DNA from 2 places in the Adhaeribacter swui genome. Region 1 is predicted to be linked to the other one. Evidence: riboswitches for the same ligand, from Rfam matches in the RefSeq annotation. Region 1 holds a riboswitch; the other holds the start of a gene.
What was found. A riboswitch is a leader RNA that binds a small molecule or an ion and turns the genes downstream of it on or off. The one in region 1 is predicted to bind cobalamin.
Positions count from the first base shown of each region.

Region 1 (3,420 bases):
TGGAACCATCGGCTTTTATTTTTATTACCCAGTAGTCATAAATAAGCCAATCCTGGTAGTTTTTCCCGTTTCTACTGGCTTCCGACTTGTCCCCGCCTTTATCAGAATAGGAACTTCCACCCAGAAGATAGCCGCCATCGCTAGTTGGTCGAATATCTTGAAATTGTTCGTAACTGGTTCCACCATAGGCTTTGTCCCAGTCTTTTGTCCCATCTGCCTTTAACTTTACAATCCAGTAGTCTGTTTCGCCTTTACCCACATCCGTTTTTTCCCCAAATATTCCGTATCCAGAGGTAGAGCCCAGTAAATAGCCGCCGTCGGGGGTTTGTTGAATTTTATTTTCTCCGCCACCTATAATAGTTCGGTCCCATACTTTCGTGCCGTTTGCTTGTAGCTTCACAATCCAGATACCTTTACCGGCTTGGGTTTTATCCCCGGATTTATCCGAAGTGGATGTCCCACTCAGAATGAAACCGCCATCCTGGGTTTGCTGTAGCGAAGTTAAGTTATCCTCCTTATTGCCTCCAAAGGTTTTATCCCAGGCTTTACTTCCATCGGCATTTAACTTCACAATCCAGTAATCAGTAGAAAATTCTTTACCTTTATTATCTTCTGATTTATCACCGCTTTTTTCCGAAGTGGAATAGCCACCTAGAATGTAGCCGCCATCCTGGGTTTGCTGCAAAGCGGTTAATAATTCAAAATGAGAACCTCCAATCGTTTTATCCCAGCTCTTCGTGCCATCGGCTTTTAGCTTGACGATCCAGTAATCGTAAGTTGATACTTGACCCTTATTGGCTTGCGATTTATCACCACTTCTATTCGATTCGGAATAGCCACCTACAATGTAGCCTCCATCACTGGTTGGTTGCACAGTAGCTAAATTATCCGAAAGATTTCCCCCTAATGTTTTATCCCAGATTTTGTTCTGCGCAATTGAGGATAGTGGGACAATGACATAGAGTAGTAAAAGAAACAGAAGGTTGACCCATCCAAAACGGAGTACCTGGTTACTTGGAACCAAGCTGTTAATAGGAACATGTAATTGCATACAAATTTAATTTGAAATAGATACCGGTAAATGGAAGAAGTAGAAGAAAGATAGCAGATCAACCCTTAATAGGAAGCCTGCCAGCAGAGGAGCCTATAAATGTAAAGGCTAAAGTATTTTGGTGCAATACCTAAAATAGGGTAATTTTTAAAAAAGATTTAGAATGTAGGCAGCCGGAAGGTGCTGGGCCTAATAGCTTACTTTTAAGATATGGCAGGTAGTTGTTTTATAAGTAAATAAGTTGATCAATAGACTTTTATTACGACGAAAAATGCATTAAAAGAGGTTGTATTCTACCTAAAACAATTTATAAAGATTATATAACAAAGTAGGAGCTAAATTAGACAGGTTTACCAAACAACTGTTACATTGCGCAGCATGTTACGAAAGTAATCACAAAGTTTAACTAGTCCGAGCGAACTTCATTTTGGTGAGTTCTTTATTTGTAAATGGTTTATATTTAAGTAAGTATGTAACTGCTAAAATGGGATGTTCCATTTAATGATTAGTTTAATTATCCAGTGCATCAACCACAATGGTAGAGTTAAATGATAGGATAATCTTGTATAATTTTTAAAATACTTCTTATTACTCTTTAATATTAGGATTAATGGTTTCAAATGCATTAGTTTTGAAGCCTGTTCTTTGACACTTTTGTTTCATCCCAAACTTATAGGTTTGCCCGAGAGGGCAATTAAAAAGGAACCGTGTGTAAATCACGGGCTGTCGCGCAACTGTAAGAGGTAGCCAAGTTTTATTCAAATACGCCCCGGCGTATTCCAGAACCACTGTATTGCTCAGGCATTATGGGAAGGTTGAATAAAATGCCTCAAGCCAGGAGACTTGCCGAGTTTGCCAGATGGTGAAAGCTTTCGCGATTATAAAGCTACACCTTGGACTTTCTATTATTTATCTCCTGCTCCTGCCCGAGTGGGAATTGTAGCATCATGTCCATTTGTGTGTAGTTATTAACCGGGAGCGCTTTTAAGCAAGAGCGCCGGGAACAATAAATCAAATTATTGTTAACTAACACCAAAAAATGAAAACAAATGTTTTAGGCTATCCGCGCATTGGTAGCCGCCGCGAACTCAAAAAAGCCTGCGAAAACTACTGGTCAGGCAAATCTTCTCTTTCGGAACTGGTAAATACCGGCAAAGCCATCCGGCAGCACAATTGGAAGCTGCAAAAAGATGCCGGCATTGACTTAATACCCTCCAATGACTTTTCTTTTTATGACCAGGTTCTGGATATGTCGCTTACGGTAGGCGCTATCCCGCAACGTTACTACGAGGTAATTCGCCAGGAAGGTAACACGGACTTAGATCTTTACTTTGCTATGGCCCGAGGTTATCAAAAAAATGGCTTAGACATAACTGCCATGGAAATGACTAAATGGTTCGATACCAATTATCATTACATCGTTCCGGAGTTTCACGCCAATCAGCAATTCAAACTTTTCTCCACTAAAATCATTGATGAGTTTTACGAAGCAAAACAATTAGGAATTATAACTAAACCGGTTTTACTCGGTCCTGTATCGTACTTACTACTGGGAAAAGAAAAAGAAGCCGGCTTCCATCGCTTGGATTTGCTTAAAAACTTACTGCCGGTATATCTGGATATTCTGGAAAAGTTAAAAGCTTACCAAGTAGATTGGGTACAATTTGATGAACCTTGTTTCGCTCTGAATTTAAGTCCGGAAGAACAACAAGCTATTAAATACGCCTATACAGAAATTAAGAAACGTTTTCCATACCTGAAAACAATTCTTACCAATTACTTTGATTGTTATGGCGAAAATTTAAAAACTGCCCTATCCTTACCAGTAAACGCCCTGCATTTAGATCTGGTACGCTGCCCGTCGCAGTTAGATGATATCCTGGAAAGTAATTTATTAAAACAACATGTGCAATTATCTTTAGGTGTAGTGGATGGTCGCAACATCTGGAAAAATGACTTTCAGCAATCGTTAGCGCTCATTAAAAAAGCCGCGGCAAAAATTGGAACTGCTAACCTGATGATTGCTTCCTCCTGTTCTTTGTTACATGTTCCTTGTGACTTAGATCTGGAAATTAATGCGGAAGGATTATTACCAGAAATAAAACAGTGGCTGGCTTTTGCCAAGCAAAAGCTCGCGGAAATAGTAACCTTGCAAGAATTGGTGAGTGGTAAAGATTCTCCTAGGTCAGCTGAAAAACTACAGGAAAATATAGCGGCTATTCACCGGCGGCAAACCTCGGCGCTTATTCATGATTCTGCGGTAAAACAACGCGTTAAGGCAATTACTGAACAGGACACTGCACGAAAAAACGAGTTTACTGTTCGCCGCCAAGCTCAGCGGAAATCTTTGAACTTGCCGTTATTTCCTA
Region 1 covers NZ_CP055156.1:333,678-337,097, reverse strand. Annotated here, with positions in the region: gene HUW51_RS02540 (T9SS type A sorting domain-containing protein) at 1-874, opposite strand, end outside; cobalamin riboswitch at 1,709-1,913, shown strand; gene metE (5-methyltetrahydropteroyltriglutamate--homocysteine S-methyltransferase) at 2,091-3,420, shown strand, end outside.

Region 2 (3,420 bases), 2.1 Mb from region 1:
TGTAAACAACCACGATTTATAAGTTACATCGGCGTAGGCGGTAGCGGTGTGGTAAGGCACGTAAATTAGTTGCTTGCCGGTAGGTTCCGCCGAACTGCCGTACGATTCCTGTTGCCGGGAGGAAGTATAGCCGTAATTAAAGCCCGTAGTAACTTTACCTGTCCGGAGCAGCCACGAAGCCTTGCCGGATGCCTCCGCTCCGCTAGCTAATACTTTTTTTAAATTTTGGGGCGACCATACGCCCGTGCCCGCTGCCGGCAGCCATTGAATCCAGTTTTCGACCTGCATGCGGTAAGCGGTTACTTCGGTTTCGGCGGTGAATATTCCTTGCTGGTATTTGTAAGCCAGGCCGGTTTCGTAGTTGTAGCTGTTTTCGGGTTTTAAAGTTGCGTTGCCCGTGGGCCAGTAGCGGTCGTTTAGTGTAGGCACCCGGTAGCCCCGCGAAACGGAGCCTTTCCATCCCAGCGTATAATGGTTGCGCATAAATACATCCAGGGTAAAGCCGGCAGTAGGCGCCAGCGGCGGATTAAAGCCCGTAACAAATGCTTGCCGTAGATTTAAATTCAAGTGCAGAAAATCCAGGGGATCGTAGCGAAACAAAAGAAAACCGGAAGCGCGGGTTTCGTTTACTTTTTGCCCGTAGCCATCTACATCACCAGTAAAATATTGCAGTTCGCCGCCCGCATCTACGTTTATTTTCTTGGCCAAGATAAAGTTTTGCTCGCCTTGAATTTGGTACGTATTTACCGCAGTTTCGGAATTGGTATTATCGTCGCGGTAGCGCATGTAATCGGCAAAATAAGCCCCCCGGATAGCCGTTAAGCCTAATTTACTGTGGTGGTTCCATTCGCTCATAAGCCGCCAGTTGCGGTTTGCCCGCTGGGCGTGTGTATTGGCGGCTACCATGTTGGGCTGCGATTGATTGTCGCTATCGGTGTACCAGTTCCGGATAGCCAAAGTATTGCGGGTATTCAGGCGCAGGTGCAGGTTAGTTGTAAAACCTAATTGGTACAAGGCGGCGTTTTCCTGGCACTGGTCCGGCGCCCCAAATTGCGTGATATTTTTAAATTTAAAGTTGTTTTGCGCCTCGCGGCGGAAAAAGCTGGTTTCTACGCTTACTTTTTTAGTGCTGTACTGGCCGGCTAATTGGCTAAAATACGAGTTAAAGCTTCCTGCATCTTGCTGGGCCTGCAGTTGCCAACCCGGCTGCCAGTTAGTTCTGGATGATAAAATAACGGCTCCACCAATGGCGCTGGTGCCAAAGTTAGCCCCACCCGAACCGTGCTGTAATTGCACGCCCTGTATGGCCGTAAGCGGAATTATCGAAAAATCGGCTAGCCCCAGCGTAGGTAAGTTAATGTTAAACCCGTTCCAGAGCACCGCCGTTTGGCTGGCCGAGGTACCCCGAAACGAAATAGTAGACAGCATGCCGTTGCCGTAGGTTTTTAAGTAAACCGGCGTACGGCTCTGCAAGGCATCCGAGAGCGAAGCAGCGTTGTTTGTTTGCAGATACGAAGAATCGAGTTGCGTTTCGCGGGAACCCAGGGTATAGCGCGGATGGTGTTGCCCAATAATCTGTACCTCGGCCAAATCTTCGCCGGTTAAGGTATCCGGAGTAACCTGCGCCCGCGCCGCCGGCATAAGCAGCGTGGCGGCTAAGAAAATTTTAAAAAAAACTACTACGCGCATCTTTCCCCCGTCCGAATAAAATCCGTCGGGGTACATAGGCGCAGCAAGAAAGTGTAATCTTCGTTCATCTGTCTGGCTCTTAGCTTTTTACCCGAAAGCATGTGACAATAAATAAAATTGGCAGGTCTCCTGGCTTTCTTCGGTTTGTTTGGCCTTCCCATTCTGCTTACAGAACAGTGGCAAAAGGAGTAAACAACCTTTTTAAAGAAGATTACAGTTGCGGGAACAGCTCAGGTATTACACCTGATTCCCTTTTAAGGCTTGCTTGCGGTTGCAGGCAGGCCACCAATCCGGCACAAAGATAAGTAAAAGTTTAAGATTAACTATTCTGGACGAAATGCAGTTGTTTTAAGTAAGAGTAAGGTTAGCGGATGATCGTGGTTTGGTTAAATTTTTAAAATTTTGCTTTTCAGCTTTGAGTGCACTTGTTTATCCTGGTTATGAGGAGAGACCGCTCTTGCGAACTCCTCTTGTTGTACTTAGAGTTAGCGCAGCGCTCTAAGTACTTTGGGACAGCCAATCTCTGATTGGCGTTCACCAAAACTCCCCAATACGCCAATCAGGAATTGGCTGCACAAAAAAATGCGGAGAGACCGCTCTCGCGAACTCTCCGCATAACCAAATTTTGTCTAGAAGCTGGTTGTGAAGACACAACCAGCGGCACAAGTAGTAGAACAATTAAACGTAAGACGTAACCATTAGAACCGCCCATTGGCAGTGTCTCCACTGCCAATCTTTGCACGAACTTCCGTATTTAGCTTATATTCCATCCAAGGAAAGTGACTTCACTGCGAGAAGCTGGTTGTGAAGATGCAACCAGCGGCGGGTTCCAACTTTTAAACCAGTAATATGAAATATAAACTCCAGGATCGCCCAAGGCAGTGTCTTCACTGCCCTTGGGCGAAAGTCCTGATACTTGCTACTTATATCTTACTACCCATTATAATTTACTAAACAACTTGGTAACCCCGGCGTTTACTTCTTTTTCCAGGGCAGCATCTTTTTTCGGGATAATGCCTTCCATGGTGCCTTGCCATACCAGTTCGTCTTTGCTGGGGTCCACGAGGTGCACCGAAACCGTGCCTTGGCGGTAGCGGCCTACTTCTACTTGCTGACTTTTCCAGGAATAACGGCGTTGTCCGATGTATTTAGGCGCATCCGTCCGGAAGTCGGTTTGGCGGGTTTGTACTTTTTCGGTGGTAACAATGCCCAGGTTAATAAGTAAATCCGGGTTAGTGGGCGCTAGCGTTAATCCTTTGGCCGTTAATTGTTGCTGGATGGCGTTTTTTAGTATGGCAATGCGGTTGTTGTACTGTGCATCTACGGGTTCGCCGTTGTTGGTAACTTCGTAAAAGTTAAAGGTTTTGTAATTGGTTAAGGTAAAATTATCGGTTGCTTCTATGTTCGAGACGCGGGCCGCGCTGCAACCCCATAAGCCAGTTAAAACTAAAAGAACAAAAAATATATTTTTCATAGCTTTATCAATCAGAATAAAACAAAACGGACGTATCTGGCTTTAATACGAAATTGCCCGAGGGAGTTTGCCGAATAAATACGGAATCCAGAAATGGGAAAATTTAAAAAAGCAGATGTAGCGTAGTTCTAAGTATGACCAAACTTTCAAAAGCATTTTACACGCGCCCGGATGTGGTGCAAATTAGCCGGGAGCTGATTGGAAAATACATTTTTACCCGAATCGATGGCGTATTAACCGGTGGCAGAATAGTAGAA
Region 2 covers NZ_CP055156.1:2,468,805-2,472,224, forward strand. Annotated here, with positions in the region: gene HUW51_RS10760 (TonB-dependent receptor plug domain-containing protein) at 1-1,725, opposite strand, end outside; cobalamin riboswitch at 1,792-1,994, opposite strand; gene HUW51_RS10765 (DUF4136 domain-containing protein) at 2,630-3,163, opposite strand; gene HUW51_RS10770 (DNA-3-methyladenine glycosylase) at 3,298-3,420, shown strand, end outside.
Region 2: linked by a shared signal. The riboswitch ahead of HUW51_RS10760 (TonB-dependent receptor plug domain-containing protein) and the one ahead of metE (5-methyltetrahydropteroyltriglutamate--homocysteine S-methyltransferase) in region 1 are both predicted to bind cobalamin.